Linked DNA regions of Variovorax paradoxus EPS. The protein of the gene in region 1 interacts with the protein of each later gene in a pairwise test. Links are inferred from orthologs where the notes say so. Each region holds a gene or a part of one and is shown on either strand. Other genes may lie near its edges.

Region 1 (7,445 bases):
CGTGCCGGCCTGGATCGACAACGTGCAGCGCGTCATGCCCAAGGGCGAGATCGTGCCGGTGCCCATTCTTTGCTCCGTTACCTTCGGCGCGCCGATCCGCGTCGAAGAGGGCGAAGAGCGCCGCTCCTTCCTGGATCGCGCGCGTGCCGCAGTGATCGCCTTGCGCGATATCTGACCCCATGAACCAGTTCCTGCGCAACCTCACCCCGACCCAGCAGGTCGCGGCGCTCTTCCTCATCATCTTCGGCCTGCTGATGATCATCAGCACCACCGCCTTCTTCCTCAGCTTCCGCGAAAAGCGCAACCCCGTACACGATGCCACCTGGCAGGCCGAGCTCGCGCATTACCGGGCGCTGCTGGGCACCACCTGGTTCATGGTGATCATCTTCTGGATCGGCTGGGCGCTCGGCGAAACCGTGGCCACGGTGCTGTTCGCGCTGATCTCGTTCTTCGCGCTGCGCGAATTCATCACGCTCTCGCCCACGCGGCGCGGCGACCACCGCAGCTTGATCCTCGCGTTCTTCGTGGTGCTGCCGATCCAGTTCTGGCTGGTGGCCACGGCGCACTTCGATCTCTTCACCGTGTTCATCCCGGTCTACGTGTTCCTCGCGATTCCGGTGGCGAGCGCGCTGGCCAATGATTCGAGCCAATTCCTCGAGCGCAACGCCAAGCTGCAGTGGGGGATCATGGTCTGCGTCTACGGCATGAGTCACGTGCCGGCGCTGCTCTTGCTGACTTTTCCGGGCTACGAGGGCAAGAGCGCCTTCCTCGTGTTCTTCCTGGTGTTCGTGGTGCAGACCTCGGTGCTGGTGCAGCACCTCATCTCGCGCCGCACGCAGCGCACGCCGTTCGCACCCAACGTGAGCCGCAGCTTCAACTGGACCAGTTGGGGCATCGGCATCGTGGTGGCGAGCCTGGTGGGCGCGCTGTTCTCGTTCATCACGCCGTTCAAGTTCGGGCAGGCGCTCGCGGTGTCGGTCATCGCCTGCATCGCAGGCTCGATGGGACACCTCGTGATGAAGGCGCTCAAGCGCGACCGCGGCATTCCGAACTGGGGCAAGAAGGGCGTGGGCGTGACCGGCGCGAACGGCCTTCTGGACCGCGTCGATGCGCTGTGCTTCGCGGCGCCGATCTTCTTTCACTCGATCCGCTGGTACTTCAACGCCTGACAGACATGCGCATCCTCGGCATCGACCCCGGCCTTCTCACCACCGGCTTCGGCGTGGTGGACGCGGACGGCCACGCGCTGCGCTATGTGGCCAGCGGCACCATCAGCACGCGGCACCTGGGCAGCGGCAACCTGCCGGCGCGCCTGAAGGTGCTGTTCGACGGCATTGCCGAAATCACCGCGCGCTACCAACCCGATGCGTCGGCGGTGGAAATCATCTTCGTGAACGTCAACCCGCAGTCGACGCTGCTGCTGGGACAGGCGCGCGGCGCCTGCGTGACCTCTCTGGTGAACAGCAACCTCACGGTGGCCGAGTACACCGCGCTGCAGATGAAGAAGGCAGTCGCAGGCCATGGCCAGGCGGCCAAAGCGCAGGTGCAGGAGATGGTGAAGCGGTTGCTCGACCTGCCGGGGCTGCCCGGCGCCGATGCGGCCGATGCGCTGGGCATCGCGATCACGCATGCGCAAGTGGGCCGTTCGATGGCGCGGCTGGCCGAAGCCGCCGAGCTGTCGAAGACCCATGCCGGCACCTACCGGCAAGGGCGTTCGCGCTAAGCCCGGCAGAAGGAAGAAGGCCTAGGCCACGCGCTCCGCGATCAGCACCGCGAAGAAGCCGAAGGCAGCGAGCAGCGTCCACTTGAGCACGATCCAGCCGACGCGCCGGTACTTCACCTGGCCGGTGCCCGCATAGAAAGCGAAGGACACGCCCGCCACCAGCAGAAGCAGCAGGATGGCCCAGCGGAAGAGAAGCATCGCTCGGAAAGGCGCCGGCCTACCAGGCCCGCGCCACTTCGCCGAAGCCGCGCGGTGCGCGCTTCTCGTCGTCGAAGGTCACGACCTCGTAGGCGTCGCTGTTCGCCAGCAGTTCGCGCAGCAGCTTGTTGTTGAGCGCATGGCCCGAGCGGAACGCGGTGTAGGCCGCGAGCAGCGGCTTGCCGATGATGTAGAGGTCGCCCATCGCATCGAGGATCTTGTGCTTCACGAACTCGTCGTCGTAGCGCAGCCCGCCGGCATTGAGCACCTTGGTGTCGTCCATCACGATGGCGTTGTCGAGACCGCCGCCCAGGGCCAAGCCCTTGCTGCGCATGTACTCGACCTCTTTCGTGAAGCCGAAGGTGCGCGCACGTGCGATGTCGCGGCTGTACGAATCGGTGCCGAGGTCGAACTCCACGCGCTGGCCGGTGGAATTGACCACGCGATGATCGAAGTCGATCTCGAAGCTCAGCTTGTAGCCGTGGTACGGCTCCAGGCTCGCCCACTTCTCGTTGGCGCCCTCGCCTTCGCGCACCTCGACCTTGCGGGTCACGCGGATGAAGCGGCGCGGCGCCTTCTGCAGTTCGATGCCCGCGCTTTGCAGCAGGAACACGAAAGACGAAGCCGACCCGTCGAGGATCGGCACTTCGTCGGCCGTGATGTCGATGTAGAGGTTGTCGATGCCGAGGCCCGCGCAGGCCGACATCAGATGCTCGACCGTCTGCACCTTCGCGCCGCCGGTCGAGACCGTGGAGGCGAGGCGAGTGTCGGTGACCGCTTCGGCGGTCATTCGGATTTCAGCAGGCTCGGGCAGATCGACGCGGCGGAACACGATGCCCGTGTCGGCCGGGGCCGGTCGCAGGGTCAGTTCCACGCGTTGCCCGCTGTGAAGCCCCACGCCCACGGCGCGGCTGATCGACTTGAGGGTTCGTTGTTGCAGCACGCCGGGGATTTTAGGCGCGCCACGCGCGTGGCGGCCTAATCCCCTCGCTATGGCAGCGATAGACATCGGTTCTATGCAATCCCGGCAATGGACGCAAAGGGCACGAAGTGAACGCAGCGCCTAGAGCAGCGGAAGTCCCTTTCAGGTCTTCCCTGTACCCCTTGCGAACCTTCGTGCCCTGAGCGTCCCGTTGAGTCACTTCGCGAAACACCGCGGAACCGGCTTTGCCGGGCCGCTGATGTTGCCCCCGGTAGGGGTTGGCGAAGCGACACGAAGTGCGCGCAGCCTGGGGGTGAGCCCGGTTAATCGGCCTGACGGCGCAGGAATGCAGGAATTTCGAAGTCGTCCATGCCGCCCGACGACAGTGCATCCACCTTGGCCGCGGCCATCGTGCGGTTGGTGCGCCACACGCTGGGAACTGCCATGCCGTCGTAGTTCGGCTGGCTGCCACCGCTGGTGTGGCCGACGCCGCCCATGGTGGGCACGTTGAACGGGATGTTGTCGGTGCCGGTGCGAATGACTTCCAGCGTAGGTGCCTGGCGGCGTGCATCCGCGCGCGAGAGGCCCGTGGCCACCACGGTCACGCGCATCTCGTCGCCCAGGGCTTCGTCGTAGGCAGCGCCGTAGATCACGTGCGCATCGGGCGAGGCGTAGGCGCGGATGGTGTTCATCGCGAGCTTCGACTCGTTCAGCTTCAGCGAACCCTTCGATGCCGTCACCAGCACCAGCACGCCCTTGGCGCCCGAGAGGTCGATGCCTTCGAGCAGCGGGCAGGCCACGGCCTGCTCGGCGGCGATGCGCGCGCGGTCGGGACCGGCAGCCGCGGCGGTGCCCATCATGGCCTTGCCCGGTTCGCCCATCACGGTGCGCACGTCTTCGAAGTCGACGTTCACGCCGCCGTACTCGTTGATGATTTCCGAGATGCCGCCCACGGCGTTCTTGAGCACATCGTTGGCGTGCGCGAAGGCTTCGTCCTGGGTGATGTCTTCACCGAGCACGTCGAGCAGCTTCTCGTTGAGCACCACGATCAGCGAATCGACGTTGGCTTCGAGTTCGGCCAGGCCGTCGTCCGCGTTCTTCATGCGGCGGCCGCCTTCCCAGTCGAAGGGCTTGGTCACCACACCCACGGTGAGGATGCCCATTTCCTTGGCCACGCGCGCGATCACCGGCGCGGCGCCGGTGCCCGTGCCGCCGCCCATGCCGGCGGTGATGAACAGCATGTGCGCGCCGTCGATCGCCGCGCGGATTTCGTCCACGGCGGCTTCGGCGGCTTCACGGCCCTTGTCGGGCTTGCTGCCGGCACCCAGGCCGCTGGTGCCCAGCTGGATGATCTTGTTCGCGTTGCTGCGGGTCAGCGCCTGTGCGTCAGTGTTCGCGCAAACGAACTGCACGCCCTGCACACCACGCTCCATCATGTGGGCGACCGCATTGCCGCCACCGCCGCCGACACCGATCACCTTGATCTGCGTGCCCTGATTGAATTCTTCGACTTCGATCATTTCGATGGTCATTTCTAACTCCTTGAATATTGCAGTTGCCGTTATGTATCTATGAATAATTCTTTTGCCGTGACGTGTTCAACGAGAGCGTCGTCACGATGGTGGACCTGTTCGTCGCCATCGCTCGTTGAAATGCAACGGCGGACTGCCGCGAGCGAGCCAGAGTGGGGAGTGGTTCATGGTCAGAAGTTCCCCACGATGAAGTCCTTGAAACGTCCGAACGCAGTCTTTACCGACCCGTTCTTTTGCGCGACCTTGAAGCCGCGCATGCGTGCGAAGCGCGCCTCTTCGAGCAGGCCCATGACAGTAGCCGCGCGAGGCTGCGCGACCATGTCGGACAACGCGCTGGAATACTTCGGGATGCCGCGGCGCACGGGCTTGAGGAAGATGTCTTCGCCCAGCTCGACCATGCCCGGCATCACCGCACTGCCGCCGGTGAGCACCACGCCCGAAGAGAGCACCTCTTCGTAGCCCGACTCACGCACCACCTGCTGCACCAGCGAGAAGATCTCCTCGATGCGCGGCTCGATCACGCCGGCCAGCGCCTGCTTGCTCAGCATGCGCGGACCGCGGTCGCCCAGACCCGGCACTTCCACCTGCTGGTCGGGGTCGGCCAGCAGTTGCTTCGCATAGCCGCTCTCGACCTTGATGTCTTCCGCGTCCTTGGTGGGCGTGCGCAGCGCCATCGCGATGTCGCTCGTGATGAGGTCGCCCGCGATCGGAATCACCGCCGTGTGGCGAATCGCGCCATTGGTGAAGATCGCCACGTCGGTCGTGCCCGCGCCGATGTCCACCAGCACCACGCCCAGTTCGCGTTCGTCTTCCGTGAGCACCGCCTGGCTCGAGGCCAGCGGGTTCAGCATCAGCTGGTCGACCTCCAGGCCGCAGCGGCGCACGCACTTGATGATGTTCTCGGCCGCGCTCTGCGCACCGGTCACGATGTGCACCTTGGCTTCGAGCCGCATGCCGCTCATGCCGATCGGCTCCTTCACGTCCTGGCCGTCGATCACGAACTCCTGCGGCTCCACCAGCAGCAAGCGCTGGTCGCTCGAGATGTTGATCGCGCGCGCGGTCTCCACCACGCGGGCCACGTCGGCGGGCGTCACTTCCTTGTCCTTCACCGCCACCATGCCGCTGGAATTGATGCCGCGGATGTGGCTGCCGGTGATGCCGGTGTAGACGCGGCTGATCTTGCAGTCGGCCATCAGCTCGGCCTCTTTCAGCGCCTGCTGGATGCTCTGCACCGTGGCGTCGATGTTCACCACCACGCCGCGCTTCAGGCCATTGCTCGGCGCGATGCCGAGCCCGGCGAGCTTGAGCTCGCCGCCGGGCAGCACCTCGGCCACGACCACCATCACCTTGGCGGTGCCGATGTCCAGGCCTACGACCAGGTCTTTGTATTCTTTGGGCATTGAAATATGTCCTCGATTTCTCGCTGTGCGCTACTTGATTCTTCTTGGGGTCTCGGGCGAGACCGTGGTGACGCCGCGCAGCCTCAATGCATACGCGTCGTTGTGGCGCAGATCGGCGCCTTCGACATCGGCCACCGTGCGGTGGTATTGGCCCGCGACCTGGGTCACGGTCTTCAGGAAGCGCTGCAGCCTGGCCGACACCTCTTCGCTCTGCCCGCGCCCGAGTTCGATCCGCGCGCCGCTGTCCAGCACCACCCTCCAGCTGCCCCGGCTGGACAGCGTGAGCTCGTCGATGCCGAAGTCGTAGGGCTGGAACTGCGGCGCCAGCACGCGGTACATGCCCAGCACCTGCCCGGCCTGCTCGATCGGGCCGTCCAGGCGCGGTAGGTCCTCGTCCACCTCGGCCACGTTGGCTTCGAACACATCGCCGAAGCCGTTGATGAGCTTCGACCCCGCCTCGTCGCCCCAGCTGGCCACCGGCACCTGCTCGGTCAGCGACACGCGCAGCTTGTTCGGAAACTCGCGCCGCACCACCGCGCTGCGCACCCACGGCACCGCTTCGAAGGCGGTGCGCGCACGCGCGAGGTCGATGGTGAAGAAGTTGCCCGAGAGCTGCGGCGCCACGTTGGCGCGCAGCGTGACCGCGTTGTTGTGCGTCACTTCGCCGTCCACCTTGATACCCGCGAGCGGGAAGAAAGGCTGGCGCAGCACCCACCACGCGCCCGCCGCCAGCAGCATGAGCGCCACCGCGACGAACGCGAGGTTCGCCACGATGTTCATGAGCTTGACGTCGAACGGCGCCTGGATGCTGTCGGCCATGGCTATTGCGCGCCTCCCTTGGCATCCAGCGAAGCGGAGGCCAGCACGCGCAGGCACAGCTCTTCGTAGGGAATGCCCGCCGCACGCGCCGACATCGGCACCAGCGAATGGCTGGTCATGCCGGGCGAGGTGTTCATCTCGAGCAGGAAGGGCTTGCGGTCGCTGGCGCGGATCATCACGTCGGCGCGGCCCCAGCCGCGGCAGCCGAGCGTGTGGTACGCGGCCAGCGTGATGCGCTGGATCTCGTGCTCCTCGTCCGCCGGCAACCCGCTCGGGCACTTGTATTGCACGACGTCGGTGAAATACTTGTTCTGGTAGTCGTAGGCGCCTTCGGGCGCGGCGATGCGCACCACCGGGAGCGCGCGCGCATCGAGCCCCTGGCCGAGCACGGCGCAGGTCACCTCCTCGCCCTCGATGAACTCCTCGCAGAGCACATCGGCGTCGTATTTCGCCGAGAGCGTGACCGCGTCCTGCATCTGTGAATAGCCTTCGACCTTCGTCACGCCGATGGACGAACCCTCGCGCGGTGGCTTCACGATCAGCGGCAGGCCGAGCACGTCGGGCACCACCATGATCTGCTCGCGGCTCTGCTGGTCGAAAGCCAGGCGCACGTACTTGGGCGTCGGCAGGCCGTCGGCCTGCCAGATGCGCTTGGTCATGACCTTGTCCATCGCCACGCTCGAGGCCATGACGCCCGAGCCGGTGTAGGGAATGCCGAGCAGCTCGAGCGCGCCCTGCACCGTGCCGTCTTCGCCATGGCGGCCGTGCAGCACGACGAAGCAGCGCGCAAAGCCTTCGCGCTTGAGCTCGACCAGGTCGCGCTCGGACGGATCGAAGGCGTGCGCATCGAC
Region 2 (7,555 bases), 4.2 Mb from region 1 along the record:
CTGGAAGGCCTCGAGAAGGCGCTCTTCAACGAGTGGGGCCTGGACATGCCGATCAAGAAGGAGGTCGAGGCCTCCGACGCGATCTCCGACGAAGACGTGCTCGAAAAGGTGGTCAAGGCCGCCAACGAAGCCTTCGACGCCAAGGTGGCGCTGATCGGCCAGGAAAACTTCACCCAGTTCGAGCGCATGGTGCTGCTGCAGAGCATCGACACCCACTGGCGCGAACACCTGGCCTCGCTCGACTACCTGCGCCAGGGCATCCACCTGCGCGGCTATGCGCAAAAGCAGCCCAAGCAGGAATACAAGCGCGAAGCCTTCGAGCTCTTCGGCCAGTTGCTCGACTCGGTGAAGAACGAGGTCACGCGCCAACTGATGACGGTGCGCGTGCAGTCGGGCGAGCAGCTCGAGGAAGCCGCCGAAGCCATGGAAAGCCGCGGCGAGAACGTGGCCAACATCACCTACAGCGCGCCGACCGAGACCGGCGAGGTCGAGGTGCGCGTCGACGAGGACAACCAGCGCCGCCTCGCGGCCATCGGTGCGGGCGCCCTGAGCGCCGAAGCCGCCGCCTTCGCGCGCGTCGGCCGCAACGACCCGTGCCCTTGCGGCAGTGGCAAGAAATACAAGCAGTGCCACGGCAAGCTGAGCTGACGTCCCGAACCTTTCATTGAGAGAACCCCCATGCCCGTGAACCTGTCCGCCCCTGATCCCGCCGCCTTGTTCGCGGTGCCTGGCGTCCGCATCGGCGTGGCCGAAGCGGGCGTGCGAAAGGCCAACCGCAAGGACCTGACCGTCGTGCTGATCGACGAAGGCTCGGCGGTCGGTGGGGTGTTCACCCAGAACCGTTTCTGCGCGGCGCCGGTGCAGGTCTGCCGCGATCACCTGGCGGCCAATTACGGCATTCGCGCGATGGTGATCAACACCGGCAACGCCAACGCAGGCACGGGCGAAGACGGCCTCATGCGCACCCGCTCCACCTGCATCGCGCTCGCGCGCAAGCTGGAGATCGCGCCCGAGCAGATCCTGCCGTTCTCGACGGGCGTGATCATGGAGCCGCTGCCGGTGGACCGCATCGAAGCGGGCCTGCCCGCAGCGCTCGCCGACGCATCGGAAAACCACTGGGCACGTGCCGCCGAAGGCATCATGACCACCGACACGATCCCCAAGGCGTTCAGCCAGAAGGTCCAGATCGGCGGCGCCACCGTCACCATCACCGGCATCAGCAAGGGCGCCGGCATGATCCGCCCGAACATGGCGACCATGCTCGGCTTCATGGCGACCGACGCGAAGATCGATCCGTCGCTGATCCAGCCGCTGGCCAAGCTGCTGGCCGATGCCTCGTTCAACCGCGTGACCATCGACGGCGACACCTCGACCAACGATTCGTTCGTCGTCATCGCCACGCAGAAGGCGGCGCACGCGACCATCACCTCGCTCGAATCCGCTGACGGCCAGGCACTCGTGGCGGCCATGCAGAACGTGGCGCGCCTCCTGGCGCAGGCCATCGTGCGCGACGGCGAAGGCGCAACCAAGTTCATCACCATCCAGGTCGAAGGCGGCCGTGACGCTGCCGAGTGCAAGCAGGTGGCTTACGCGATCGCCCATTCGCCGCTGGTGAAGACCGCTTTCTATGCCAGCGACCCGAACCTGGGCCGCATCCTGGCAGCGGTCGGCTATGCGGGCATTGCCGACCTCGACCAGACCGGCATCGACCTGTTCCTGGACGACGTGCACGTGGCGGTCAAGGGTGGGCGCAACCCCTCGTACCGCGAGGAAGACGGCCAGCGCGTGATGAAGCAGAGCGAGATCACGGTGCGCGTCGGCCTCGGCCGCGGCAACGCCAGTGAGACCGTCTGGACCTGCGACTTCAGCCACGAATACGTGACCATCAACGCCGACTACCGGTCATGAACGAGCAGTTCCAGAAGCTGATCGAGCGCGCCGAGCAGCTCATTACCCGCATCGAATCGATCCTGCCGCAACCGCTGTCGGCGCCGACGGACTGGAACGCTTCCATCGCCTGGCGCTACCGCCGCCGCAATTCCGGCCACGGCGTGCTGGAACCAGTGAAACACGTGGCCGCGATGGCGCTTGATTCGCTGAAGGAAATCGACGTCCAGAAGGAAAAGATCGAGCGCAACACGCGCCAGTTCGTCGAAGGCAAGCCGGCCAACAACGTGCTGCTGACGGGCGCGCGCGGCACAGGCAAGTCGTCGTTGATTCGCGCCTGCCTGCAGGCCTATGCGCCGCAGGGGCTGCGCCTCATCGAGGTGGACAAGGCCGAGCTGGTCGACCTGCCCGACATCGTCGAGGTGGTCTCGCAGCGTCCCGAGAAGTTCATCGTGTTCAGCGACGACCTGAGCTTCGACGAGGGCGAGCCGGGCTACAAGGCGCTCAAGTCGATTCTTGACGGCTCGATCGCGGCATCGACGCCCAATGTGCTGATCTACGCGACCAGCAACCGGCGCCACCTGCTGCCCGAGTACATGAAGGACAACCTCAGCTATACCCACACCGAGGACGGCGAGGTCCATCCGGGCGAGGTGATCGAGGAGAAGATTTCGCTGTCCGAGCGCTTCGGCCTCTGGGTGAGCTTCTACCCATTCAGCCAGAACGAATACCTGACGATCGTGGGGCAGTGGCTCTCGTCGTTCGGCGTGGACAAAGCCGCCATCGAGGCGGCGCGGCCCGAAGCGCTGGTCTGGGCGCTCGAGCGCGGTTCGCGCAGCGGCCGGGTGGCTTACCAGTTCGCCCGCGACTACGCGGGCCGGGGTGCCGCGTGAGCGCAGACGGCAAGGGTGCGCGCAAGCACACCGAGGTCGCGGTCGGTGTGCTGATCCGTCTCGCCGACGATGCGCTGCTGCTATCGACCCGACCCGAAGGCAAGGCCTACGCGGGCTACTGGGAGTTTCCGGGCGGCAAGATCGAAGCGGGTGAAACGGTCGAAGGGGCGCTGCGTCGCGAGCTGCAGGAAGAGCTCGGCATCACCATAGCAGGCGCTTCGGTCTGGAAGGTCACGGAGCACGACTATCCGCATGCGCTGGTGCGCCTGCACTGGTGCAAGGTGACGGCGTGGACCGGCGAGTTCGAGATGCGCGAAGGCCAGGCGATGGCGTGGCAGCAATTGCCGCTCGACGTGGCGCCTGTGCTGCCGGGCGCACTGCCGGTGCTCGAATGGCTGGTGCAGGAGCGCGGCCTGCCCGCTTCGGCGGCGCTGGCCGTCTCGACGCTGGCCTGATGGGGGCGACCGGCCGCACCACGGCCGGACGTCGCCCGAGGCCTGACCCCGAAGATGCATCCCAAGTACCGCCCCGACATCGATGGCCTGCGCGCCGTCGCCGTCGCGTCGGTGCTGGCGTTCCACGCGTTCCCCGATGCGCTGCCCGGCGGCTTCATCGGGGTCGACATCTTCTTCGTGATCTCGGGCTTCCTGATCACGACGATCATCATGCAGAGCCACGCGGCGAGCGACTTCAGCTACCGCGACTTCTATGCGCGGCGCATCCGGCGGATCTTCCCGGCGCTGATGCTGGTGCTGGCCGCCACGCTGGCCTTCGGCTGGTATGCGCTCTTGCCACGGGAGTTTGCCGAGCTCGGCAAGCAGGCGGCGGGCGGTGCCGCCTTCGTGGCCAACTTCATCTTCTGGGGCGAGTCGGGGTACTTCGATACCGCGGCCGAGACCAAGCCACTGCTGCATCTCTGGTCACTGGGCATCGAGGAGCAGTTCTATATTTTCTGGCCGCTGCTGCTGGGCGTGGCATGGCGGCGGCGCTGGCCGATCGTGCGGCTGCTGTGGGTGATCGCAGTGGCGTCGTTCCTGGTCAATGTGACGACGATCCATCCATTCCGCGAGGCGGCCTTCTATTCACCGCTGTCGCGCTTCTGGGAGCTGATGGTAGGCGGCATCCTGGCGTGCATGCGCCTGAGGCCTGTCGCGTCGAACGTGTGGCGCAGCCATCTGCAGTCGGTGCTCGGCGTAGCGCTGATCGTGCTGGGGCTCGTGATGACGCGCAGCGACAAGGCCTTCCCGGGCTGGTGGGCGCTCCTGCCGACGCTGGGGGCGGTGAGCTGCATCGCGGCTGGCCCGACCGGCGTGCTGAACAAGTACGTGCTGTCGAACCGGATGATGGTGTGGATCGGCCTCATCAGCTATCCGCTCTACCTGTGGCACTGGCCGCTCCTGGTGTACGCGCGGATCGTGGAGGAGGGCCATCCGTCGGCGTGGGTGCGTGCGGGCGCGGTGGTCGCGAGCGTCTTGCTGGCCTGGGCCACCTACCGTTTTCTTGAACGTTTCACCCGTGCGCGCACGAGCGTCGGCATGCTGCGCACGCTGGCGGGTTCCGGCGTGGCGGTAGCGCTGGTCGGCGTGCTGGCGCTGGGCGGCATGCCGCCGCGCAACGGCAGCGACCTGCTGCGCAAGGTGACCGATGCCACGGTGGACGACAACTACTACGACGGCTTCAAGCAGGAAAAGCTCGGCGCGCACAAGGTCGAGCGCACCGGCAACGGCGCGCGCAAGGTGCTGCTGATCGGCGACAGCCATGTGCAGCAGTACGCGCCGCGCGCATTGGAACTCGCACGCAGCGCGCCGGGGCAGATGGCCACGGCGTACTTCGCGACCTACGGCGCCTGCCCGCCCGTGCCGGGCGTGCTGTCCGATGGCAACGAAGGCTGCGACAAGGCGCGCACCGGCATGCTCGAACTGGCGCTTGATCCGCAGATCGACGCGGTCGTCGTGGGCGCCTGCTGGAACTGCTACTTCACCGGGAATTTCCCGCTGGCGTTCTACTTCCAGGACGGCACCTCGGCCTATCCGATCAACAACGGCGGCCCGGGTCTCGGGCGTTCGCTCGACGCGCTCGAGAAGCTGCTGACCACGCTGGTCCAGAGCAAGAAGAAGGTGTATCTGCTACTGGACAACGCGCGCAGCGTGGAGTTCGAGCCGCGCCGCCTGATCGAAGGCAGCCGCATGGGGCAGATGACGGCGCTGACCAGCACCACGACCGGCCCCTTGCCGCCCGAGCAGGCGCAGCTCAACGAGCGGTTGAAGCGCATTGCCGAATCGAGCGGCGCGGAGGCCATCGACGTGCTGGCGCAGCTTTGTAAATCGGGTGAGTGCGTTCGGTCCATGCCGGACGGCACGCCGGTCTACAAGGACCGCGAGCACCTGCGGCCCTTCTACGTGCGGGAGCACGCGGGCTATCTGGACAAGGTGTTTCTCGGGGACGGCGGCCGCTGAAGCGGCGACGCTCTGCTTACTGGAGTTTCGGGTCGCCGAACGGATCGTCGTCGGGCGGTGCTTCGGCGGGCATCCGGAATTCCTCGCTAGCCCAGGCGCCGAGATCGACGCCCTTGCAGCGCGCGCTGCAGAACGGCCGGTAGATATTCGAGGGTGCGTAGACGCTGTCGCCGCCGCACGAGGGGCAGCGGACGACCCGCTCGCCTTTGTCGTTCACCTTCCCGGTCATGCGCAAAGCGTCAGTTCGAAGGGCGCGTCTTCCGTGCTCTGGTGCAAACGGTCGTCGGCCTCGTGCCGCATGAGCCGGACCGACACCATGAGTCGGTTGCCGCTGATTTCGGGGACCAGGCCCAGCCGGGGATCGATGCGCAGGCGCAGCAACTGAAAGCTGCGCCCCTGCGGCAGGTTCTGCTGGAACTGCCCGTGTGTCGCAATGACCTTGTAGGGCACATCCGCATCGCGCAGCAGCTTGAGCAAAAGGTAGATGGAGGAGGCCAGGGGCGAGAGCGTGTTCGACCAGCGCTCCAGGTCCGCGCGGCGGCTGACCGGCGTGCGGTGCTGCCAGGCGTAGTAGGCGGGGAGGTCGAACTCGCAGGTACCGCCCGGAATGCCGGCACGGCTGCGGATGCTCATGAGCCACTCGTTCTCCGTCAGCGACTGGCCGGCCTTGCCAGTGACGCCGTTGAGCGCCGCGAAGTTGCCTTCGAGCTGGCCGACCACCTGGTCGAGCACGGTTTCAGCAATTGCCGGATTGCCCCGGTAGCTGTTGAAGACGTTCTTGTGCTTGTCGAGATCACGCAGCACATCGGCTTTGAGATCGGCGCGCGCCGCCACGTCCATGATCTCGAAGATCGTGACCAGGGCGTAGTGATGGGACAGTGGCGATTCCGAGGGCACCAGTTCCCCGAGGCGACGGAACAGGTGTTCCAGCCTCAGGTAGGTGCGGATGCGCTCGTTGAAGGGGTACTCGTAAAGGATCACGCGTGTTTGCCGGTTTCCTGTCGCGGGATCATAACTTCAGGGTGATTTGGAAGGGGGCGTCGGAAGCACCTCGCGCACGGCGGCCAGCATGCGGTCGCCGAGCAGGAGCTGTCCGTGCATCGACATGTGAGTGTCGTTCGAGAAATAGAAATCGCGAACCTGAGAGTGTTTCCCACGTGTAAAAGCGAAGAGGTCGGGTCCCGTCAACTTCGATTCGCGGAAGCCCGTTTCGAAATCCTTCGAGTAGTCGGGCTTCAGGTACACGGTGGTCTTGTTGGGAATCACCATCCACATGATCGGGATGGCCGTGTGCGCCGCTGTGAAGTTCTTCATCCACTCGAGGTGCGCGAGGGTCAGTGGACCGTTGTCCTCGTCTTCGGCGAAGAACGGCATCTTGTCGCACGCGTGGTGCGAGAGGTACTTGCAGCCATTCGGCACCGGACGCACCCAGGTGTTCCAGTCGAAGTAGGTGTCGGTTGCAGACTTTTTCGCTTTCCACGTGTTGTAGTACGTGGTGATGCCGGTCATGAACTGCACGTTCCAATTGGGCGCGGGGTTGGGCACGGTCTCGTCCGGATTGACGAGCGGATGCGGCATGGCGTCGTAGGGCATGCGCATCTTCTGGCACTTCGCGCTGTCTTTGGTGCGGTCGCCCAGCAGGCGCTCGACGCTCTCGATGATGATCAGCTTGCCCTTGAAGCCCGAGCGCTGGATCCATTGGTCGAAGTCGCCGCACAGCGCGTTTTCGTACTGACCCCAGTAGCTGGTCGAGACGCGATAGCCTGCCGCAACCAGCTTGGATTGCCAGCGGAAGGTCATGGAGAAGCTGTCGCCGATGACCATGATGTCGGCCTGATCGACCGGTGTGCCCTTGAGCAATGCGGGGTCGACCTTGGGCGGCGGGGCGGTCCAGCCGAATTCACGCTCGGACAGCCGCCCGATGCGCGTCAGGTCGCCGTAGGGAATGGGGCTGGTCAGCGAAACGATCCACAGCCCCATCAGCACGATGTAGCCGATGAAGAAGAACCGCAGCCAGACTTTCGCGGGCATCGTCATGTCGAATCAGAATTGGAAGTAGAGGAACGGGCTGTAGTTGCCCAGCTTCGAGACGCACCAGGCGAACAGCGCGAAGGTGCCGATGGCCAGGACCGCGGTGCAGAGCCACGCCATGACCGGGCGGCCTGCCACGGCCTTCGGATGCGGAATCCAACGCTCCAGCGTGATCGTCGGCGGCAGCGCCAGGCAGATGACGATGCCCACCAGCAGGGTCTGGAAGAACTCGGGCTTGCGGAACGGCACCGGGCCCAGCTCGCTGAACGCCGACGTCGGCGCACCGTG
Region 3 (7,407 bases), 790 kb from region 1 along the record:
CCGCGCACCTCGCCGCCCAGGTCGATGCCGGTGATCTGGCCGAAGCCCAGCGGCTTCATGAAGTCGTGGATCAGGTCCACGCCCATCTCGTTGGCCAGCGAGTAGTAGTAGATGTTGCTCGACAGCTGGATCGAACGCCGCATGTCGACGCCGCCCAGGTTGCCTTCGGGGCTGCCGAAGCGGTGGCCGCCGAAGTTGAAGTAGCCCGGGTCGTTCACCACCACGCTCGCGCCGCGCTTGCCGGTCTGCAGCGCCGCCAGCGCCATGAAGGGCTTGTAGGTGGAGCCGGGCGGGTAGGTGCCGCGCAGCGCGCGGTTCAGGAGCGGCTTGTCGAGCGATTCGCTCAGCTCTTTCCAGCTCTCGGTGTCGATGCCTTCGACGAAGAGGTTCGGATCGAACGTGGGCTTGCTCACGAAGGCCAGCACCTCGCCCGTCTTGGGGTCGATGGCCACCAGCGCGCCGCGGCGGTCGCCGAACATGTCTTCCACCAGCTTCTGCAGCTTGATGTCCAGCGACAGCATCACGGTATTGCCCGGTGTGGCCGGGTGGCTTGCGAGCCGGCGGATGGCGCGCCCGCCGGCCGAAGTTTCCATCTGCTCCACGCCGGTCTGGCCGTGCAGCGTTTTCTCGTAGCTCTGCTCGATGCCCAGCTTGCCGATGTAGTCGGTGCCCTTGTAGTTGGCTTGTTCCTCTTCTTCCCAGTCTTCCATCGCGGTCTTCTCGCGCTGGTTGATGCGGCCGATGTAGCCGAGCACGTGCGCGCCGGTCTCGCCGTTCGGGTAGTTGCGGAAGAGCCGTGCCTTGATCTCCACGCCCGGAAAGCGGTAGCGCTGGGCCGCGAAGCGCGCGACCTCTTCGTCGCTCAGGCGGGTGCGGATCGGAATGGAGTCGAAGCTGCGAGAGTCTTCGCGCAGGCGCTTGAAACGGCGGCGGTCGCGCGGCGAGACTTCGAGCACCTGCGTGAGGTTGTCGATGGTCTCCTCGACATCGTTCACCTTCGAAGGCGTGATCTCCAGCGTGTAGGCCGAGTAGTTCGAGGCCAGCACGATGCCGTTGCGGTCGAGGATCAGGCCCCGGTTGGGCACCACCGGCACGATGGCCGTGCGGTTGCTCTCGGCCTGCTCGGCCAGGTCTTCATGCCGCGTGACCTGCAGGTAGATCAGCCGCGAACTCAGCAGGCCGAACGCGAAAAGCACAGCGAGGCCGATCACGATCACGCGGCGCTTGAAGCGCGCGAGGTCGGCGGCGACGTTGCGGATTTCGGTCATGGCGGTGGGAGCTTAGGCGCGCGCTGGGGCAATGGCAAATGCCGCGGGCAAGGCTTAGAGGGGGCGGTTCTCGTCGGGTTCCGGGGTGCGGCGTTGGGGGGCCAGCAAGAGAGCGGAGGCCAGAGGCCACAGCGCGGCCTCCACGCCTGGCGAGATCAGCACCGACCAGCCCGGGAACACGCCACCGCCGATCATCCGCGTGATGACCTCGATAAGCTGCGACAGCGCAAAGAGCGGCAGCACCTGCAGCGCCTGCGACAGCACCGGATACCAGAGCAGGCGCCGATGGATCGTGATCGCGAAGAAGCCCAGCGTCGTGTAGGACAGCGCATGCTGGCCGAGCATCGAGGCCTGGTGCACGTCCATGCAGAGGCCGAACACGAAGGCCGCGCCGATGCCCACGCGCGAGGGCTGGTGCACGCCCCAGAACACGATGACCAGCGCCAGCAGGTCGGGCATCCAGGCGGCACGGCCGATGGGGATCATGTTGACCAGGAGCGCCACGACGAGGCTGGTCCACATGAAGAGGGGGCTGACGGGCAGCAGGAGCTGCTGCTGGCCGGGACGCTTGATCATCGGCCGCCTCCTGCGCCCGCGGGTGCCGCGGGCTTTTTCTCGTTCTTGCCGGCCCCGGGCTTGCCCTCGGCGCGCTTGCGCTGCGTGGTCGCGGGCGCGGCGGGTGGCGGCGCGGTCGGGGCACCGGTCGGCTCGAGCACCAGCACGTAGCGCGCGGCGGTCACGCTGGCGAGCGGCACACAGTAGATACGGGCGAAGCCCGAGTCGGCGCGGCGCTCGATGCGCTCGATCTTCGCGACCGGAAGGCCCGCCGGGTAGATGCCGTCGACGCCGCTGGTGGAGAGCAGGTCGCCCTCCTGCAGGTCGGCGTTGGCGGCCATGAAACGCAGCTCCAGCCCGCCGCCGTGCGCCGAGGCGTCGCCGAAGGCCACGCTGCGCACGCCCGTGCGGGTGTTCTGAACGGGAATCGCGAGGTCGCGGTCGATCACCAGCGTGACTTCGCTCGTGAGGGGCAGCACCTGCGTGACCTGGCCGAGCACGCCGTGCGCGTCGATCACCGGCGAGCCGGCGGCCACGCCGTGGGCGAGGCCCTGGTCGATGACGATCTTGCGGGTGTAGGGGTCGGCCGCGTCGTAGAGCACCTCGGCCGCGCGGCCCGGCGTTGCGGTGGTCTGGCGCAGCTCGAGCAGCTCGCGCAGGCGCGCGTTGTCCTGCGCCAGCGTGTCGGCCTGGCTCGCGCGCTGGGCCTGCATCATCAGCGCCTTGCGGGCATCGGCCTCGTTGCGCTGGGCGGTCTGCAGGTCTTCGAGGTAGCGCCCGCCGCCCATCATGAGCTGCACCGGCTTGAGCGCCACCCATTGCACCGGGTAGAGCACCGCGCCGAGGGTCGCGCGGATCGGCTGCACGATATGAAAGCGTGCATCGGCCACCATGAGGAACAGGGAGAGCGCGCCGAAGAAGATCAGCTTGCTGAGTGCCGACTGTCCCTGGTTGAACAGGGGTGGCGCTGTGCGATCGAGCGTGCCCAGAGGCATGAATTCAGACCCGGCGGTGGTGCGGAATCAAATAACAAAAAGCCGGCCTATGCAAGCAGAGGCCGGCCGATGATGGCTTTCGCCTTTTACTCGCTAGTGAAGATGCTGCCCAGACGGTCCATGCGCTCCAGGGCGATGCCGCAGCCGCGCACCACGCAAGTCAGCGGGTCTTCGGCCACGAGCACCGGGAGGCCCGTTTCCTCGGCCAGCAGGCGGTCGAGGTCGCGCAGCAGGGCGCCGCCGCCGGTGAGCATCATGCCGCGGTCGGCGATGTCGGCGCCCAGTTCGGGCGGCGTCTGCTCCAGCGCGTTCTTCACGGCCGAGACGATGTTGTTGAGCGGATCGGTCAGGGCTTCCAGCACTTCGTTGCTGCTGATGGTGAAGCTGCGCGGGACGCCTTCGGAAAGGTTGCGGCCCTTGACTTCCATTTCCTTGACTTCGGAGCCCGGGAAGGCCGAGCCGATGGTCTTCTTGATGACTTCGGCCGTCGGCTCGCCGATCAGCATGCCGTAGTTGCGGCGGATGTAGTTGATGATGGCTTCGTCGAAGCGGTCGCCGCCCACGCGCACCGACCCCTTGTAGACCATGCCGCCCAGCGAGATGACGCCCACTTCGGTGGTGCCGCCGCCGATGTCCACCACCATCGAGCCCGAGGCCTCGCTGACGGGGAGGCCGGCGCCGATGGCCGCGGCCATGGGTTCTTCGATGAGATAGACCGACGTGGCGCCGGCAGCTTCGGCCGCGTCCTTGATGGCGCGGCGCTCGACCTGGGTCGAGCCGCAAGGCACGCAGATGATGATGCGCGGGCTCGGCGTGAGCAGCGTGCGCGGGTGCACCATCTTGATGAACTGCTTGATCATCTGCTCCGTGATCACGAAGTCGGCGATCACGCCGTCTTTCATCGGGCGGATCGCCTCGATGTTGCCGGGCACCTTGCCCAGCATGGCCTTGGCTTCGCGGCCGACGGCCTGGATCACCTTCTTGCCGTGGGGGCCGCCTTCGTGGCGGATCGCGACGACCGAGGGCTCGTCCAGCACGATGCCCTTGTTGCGGGCGAATATCAGGGTGTTGGCGGTGCCGAGGTCGATCGCAAGGTCGGTGGAAAAGTACCGACGGAAAGCTCCAAACATGTGCGGAATCCTCTGAGCACGGCCTGCGCATCGGCAGGTCGTCGCTCTATTTTTGGGTCGTTTGACGGGGTGAATTGATCGTTTTTGGCGCAAAAGCCGGCGCGTTCGCGGGGGTTGCGGCAAAGGCGGGATAATACCCGAATCCCCTCTGATTCCCGTGTTAGCACCCCCTTAGGCGTGCGATTACCTTCGGTTTTTTGACCGGTCCGACCCATGTCCCTTGACGCTTCAGATATCGCACGCATCGCCTCCCTGGCGCGGCTGCAGCTTGCCTCCGACGAAAGCGAGCGCATGCTCAGCCAGATCAACGGCTTTTTCGATTTAGTCGAACGTATGCGTTCGGTCGACACCGCCGGCATCGAGCCCCTGGCCCATCCGGTTGCCGCCATCGAAGACATCACCCTGCGCCTGCGCGATGACGTGGTGAGCGAACCCGACAACCGCGAAGCCAACCAGAAGAGCGCCCCCGCCGTCGAAGCCGGCCTTTTCCTCGTGCCCAAGGTGATCGAATAATGAGCGGCGAACAGCAACTGCACCAGATGGGCGTGGTCGCCCTGGCCAAGGCCCTGGCCGAGCGCAAGGTCTCGGCCGTCGAAGCCTCGCAGGCTTTTCTCGGCCGCATGAAGGCCCACGAATCGCTCGGCACCTTTGTCGACGTCAATGAGGAAGTCACGCTGGCCCAGGCCCGCAAGGCCGACGCGCTCCTCGCCGCCGGCAATGCTCCGGCGCTGGCCGGCGTGCCGATCGCGCACAAGGACATCTTCGTCACCACCGATTTCGCCACCACCGCCGGCTCGAAGATGCTCGCGGGCTACCGCTCGCCCTTCGACGCCACCGTGGTGCGCCGCCTGGCCGAGGCCGGCGCGGTCACGCTCGGCAAGCTGAGCTGCGACGAGTTCGCGATGGGCTCAGCCAACGAGAACGTCGCCGTGCCCGCCGTGGGCCACGACAAAGCCGTGCCGGTGCGGAACCCGTGGAACCGCGACCGCATTCCGGGCGGCTCCTCGGGCGCCAGCGCGGCGGCCGTGGCGGCACGCCTTGCGCCCGCAGCCACCGGCACCGACACCGGCGGCTCGATCCGCCAGCCCGCATCGTTCTGCGGCGTGACCGGCATCAAGCCGACCTATGGCCGCGCCTCGCGCTACGGCATGGTGGCCTTCGCATCGAGCCTCGACCAGGCCGGCCCGATGGCCCGTTCGGCCGAAGACTGCGCGCTGTTGCTGTCGGCTTTCTGCGGCCCCGATCTCGACCGCGATTCGACCTCCATCGACAAGCCCGCCGAAGACTTCGGCCGCGCATTGAACGACTCGCTCGAGGGCTTGCGCATCGGCGTGCCGAAGGAGTTCTTCGGCGAAGGCGTGGCACCCGGCGTGCGCGCCGCCATCGACGCAGCGCTCGCGCAGTACGAGAAGCTCGGCGCCAAGCGCGTCGAGGTGTCGCTGCCGCGCACCGAGTTGTCGATTCCCGTGTACTACATCCTTGCCGCGGCCGAAGCGTCGAGCAACCTGAGCCGCTTCGACGGCGTGAAGTTCGGCCATCGCGCGAAGCAGTACAAGGACCTGTCCGACATGTACGAGAAGACGCGCGCCGAAGGCTTCGGCGACGAAGTGAAGCGCCGCATCATGATCGGCACCTACGTGCTCTCGCACGGCTACTACGACGCCTACTACCTGCAGGCGCAGAAGGTGCGCCGCATGATCGCCGACGACTTCCAGCAGGCGCTGAAGCAATGCGACGTGATCGCCGGCCCCGCCGCGCCGACCACCGCATGGAAGATCGGCGAACACGGCGACGACCCGGTGGCCGACTACCTCGCCGACATCTTCACGCTGCCCGCATCGCTGGCCGGCCTGCCGGGCATGAGCGTGCCCGCGGGCTTCGACGGCGGCATGCCCGTGGGCCTGCAGCTGATCGGCAACTACTTCGGTGAAGCCAAGCTGCTGAACGCAGCCCACCGCTTCCAGCAAGCCACCGACTGGCACACGCGCACGCCGGAGGGCTTTTGAGATGAGCGAGACCGTGAACACATTCGAAGCACAACAACAAGGCCGCCCGACCGGCCCGCTGGTGCGCGGCTATGAAGTCATCATCGGCTTCGAGACGCACGCGCAGCTGTCGACGAACAGCAAGATCTTCAGCCGCGCCTCCACGGCCTTCGGCGCCGAGCCGAACACGCAGGCCTGCGCGGTGGACCTCGCGTTGCCCGGCACGCTGCCGGTGATGAACAAGGGCGCGGTCGAACGCGCCATCAAGCTGGGCCTCGCGCTCGGCTCGCACGTGGCGCCGCGCAGCGTTTTCGCGCGCAAGAACTACTTCTATCCCGACCTGCCCAAGGGCTATCAGATCAGCCAGTTCGAGATTCCGGTCGTGCAGGGTGGCTCGGTGTCGTTCTTCCTCGGCGAAGAGAAGAAGACCGTGCGCCTCGTGCGCGCCCACTTGGAAGAAGACGCGGGCAAGTCGCTGCACGAGGACTTCATCGGCCAGAGCGGCATCGACCTGAACCGCGCCGGCACGCCGCTGCTGGAAATCGTGACCGAGCCCGACATGCGCTCCACCGCCGAGGCCGTGGCTTATGCGCGCGAGCTGCACAAGATCGTCACGTGGATCGGCATCTGCGACGGCAACATGCAGGAAGGCAGCTTCCGCTGCGACGCCAACGTGTCGGTGCGCAAGCCCGGCGACAAGCTGGGCACGCGGCGCGAGATCAAGAACCTGAACAGCTTCAAGTTCATGCAGCAGGCGATCGACTACGAGATCCGCTGGCAGATCGAGGAGATCGAGGACGGCCGCAAGGTCGAGCAGGCGACGGTGCTCTTCAACCCCGACACCGGCGAGACGCGCGCGATGCGCGCCAAGGAAGACTCGGCCGACTACCGCTACTTCCCCGACCCCGACCTGCCGCCGCTGGTGATTGCGGCCGACTGGATCGAACGCGTGCGCGGCGAAATGCCCGAGCTGCCGCGCGCGATGGCCGAGCGCTATGTGCGCGACCATGGCCTGTCGGAATACGACGCGGCGCAGCTCACGCAGAGCCTTGCGCTCGCGCACTATTTCGATGAAGCGGTGAAGGCCGGCGCGACGCCGAAGCTCGCGAGCAACTGGATCACCGGCGAGATGGCGCGTCGTCTGAACGCAAAAGAGATCGGCATCGAAGCGGCACCGGTCAGCGCGCAGCAGCTTGGCCAGCTGGTCAAGCGCATCGCCGACGGCACGCTGCCGAACAACGCGGCGCGCCAGGTGTTCGATGCCCTCTGGATCGGCGAAGGCAGCGACGTGGACGCGATCATCGAGGCCAAGGACCTGAAGCCGATGGCCGACACCGGTGCGCTCGACGCGATCCTCGACGAAGTCATCGCCAGGAACGCGAAGAACGTCGAGGAATACCGCGGCGGCAAGGAGAAGGCGCTCAACGGCCTCGTGGGTCAGGTGATGAAGGCCAGCGGCGGCAAGGCCAACCCC

The links.
Region 2: the proteins of ftsZ (region 1) and zapD interact in binary tests that used the Escherichia coli proteins (3 or more experiments, as listed by UniProt). The link is inferred for Variovorax paradoxus EPS from one-to-one orthologs.
Region 3: the proteins of ftsZ (region 1) and VARPA_RS01470 interact in binary tests that used the Escherichia coli proteins (3 or more experiments, as listed by UniProt). The link is inferred for Variovorax paradoxus EPS from one-to-one orthologs.

Annotation. Positions count from the first base shown.
Region 1 is NC_014931.1:1,096,989-1,104,433, reverse strand. What follows is about bases 2,272-5,111. They hold ftsZ (cell division protein FtsZ), read right to left. Parts: upstream 4,376-5,111; coding sequence 3,167-4,375; downstream 2,272-3,166. Other genes in these bases: ftsA (cell division protein FtsA), read right to left, coding at 4,546-5,111; lpxC (UDP-3-O-acyl-N-acetylglucosamine deacetylase), read right to left, coding at 2,272-2,864. Outside these bases: VARPA_RS04930 (lysophospholipid acyltransferase family protein), read left to right, coding at 1-175; VARPA_RS04925 (phosphatidate cytidylyltransferase), read left to right, coding at 180-1,169; crossover junction endodeoxyribonuclease RuvC, read left to right, coding at 1,175-1,723; VARPA_RS31310 (hypothetical protein), read right to left, coding at 1,745-1,921; more of lpxC, read right to left, coding at 1,941-2,271; more of ftsA, read right to left, coding at 5,112-5,775; VARPA_RS04900 (cell division protein FtsQ/DivIB), read right to left, coding at 5,806-6,594; VARPA_RS04895 (D-alanine--D-alanine ligase), read right to left, coding at 6,597-7,445. UniProt on the Escherichia coli protein: Essential cell division protein that forms a contractile ring structure (Z ring) at the future cell division site. The regulation of the ring assembly controls the timing and the location of cell division.
Region 2 is NC_014931.1:5,253,753-5,261,307, reverse strand. The notes cover bases 4,340-7,289. They hold zapD (cell division protein ZapD), read right to left. Parts: upstream 6,218-7,289; coding sequence 5,462-6,217; downstream 4,340-5,461. Other genes in these bases: VARPA_RS24125 (MBOAT family O-acyltransferase), read right to left, coding at 7,280-7,289; VARPA_RS24130 (hypothetical protein), read right to left, coding at 6,254-7,267; VARPA_RS24140 (DNA gyrase inhibitor YacG), read right to left, coding at 5,253-5,465; VARPA_RS24145 (acyltransferase family protein), read left to right, coding at 4,340-5,236. Also shown: preprotein translocase subunit SecA, read left to right, coding at 1-648; bifunctional glutamate N-acetyltransferase/amino-acid acetyltransferase ArgJ, read left to right, coding at 679-1,908; VARPA_RS24155 (ATP-binding protein), read left to right, coding at 1,905-2,780; VARPA_RS24150 (NUDIX domain-containing protein), read left to right, coding at 2,777-3,235; more of VARPA_RS24145, read left to right, coding at 3,290-4,339; more of VARPA_RS24125, read right to left, coding at 7,290-7,555. UniProt on the Escherichia coli protein: Cell division factor that enhances FtsZ-ring assembly. Directly interacts with FtsZ and promotes bundling of FtsZ protofilaments, with a reduction in FtsZ GTPase activity.
Region 3 is NC_014931.1:305,005-312,411, reverse strand. What follows is about bases 1,927-4,728. They hold VARPA_RS01470 (rod shape-determining protein), read right to left. Parts: upstream 3,949-4,728; coding sequence 2,905-3,948; downstream 1,927-2,904. Other genes in these bases: gatA (Asp-tRNA(Asn)/Glu-tRNA(Gln) amidotransferase subunit GatA), read left to right, coding at 4,461-4,728; gatC (Asp-tRNA(Asn)/Glu-tRNA(Gln) amidotransferase subunit GatC), read left to right, coding at 4,162-4,461; mreC (rod shape-determining protein MreC), read right to left, coding at 1,927-2,818. Outside these bases: mrdA (penicillin-binding protein 2), read right to left, coding at 1-1,268; rod shape-determining protein MreD, read right to left, coding at 1,323-1,844; more of mreC, read right to left, coding at 1,841-1,926; more of gatA, read left to right, coding at 4,729-5,954; Asp-tRNA(Asn)/Glu-tRNA(Gln) amidotransferase subunit GatB, read left to right, coding at 5,956-7,407. UniProt on the Escherichia coli protein: Forms membrane-associated dynamic filaments that are essential for cell shape determination. Acts by regulating cell wall synthesis and cell elongation, and thus cell shape.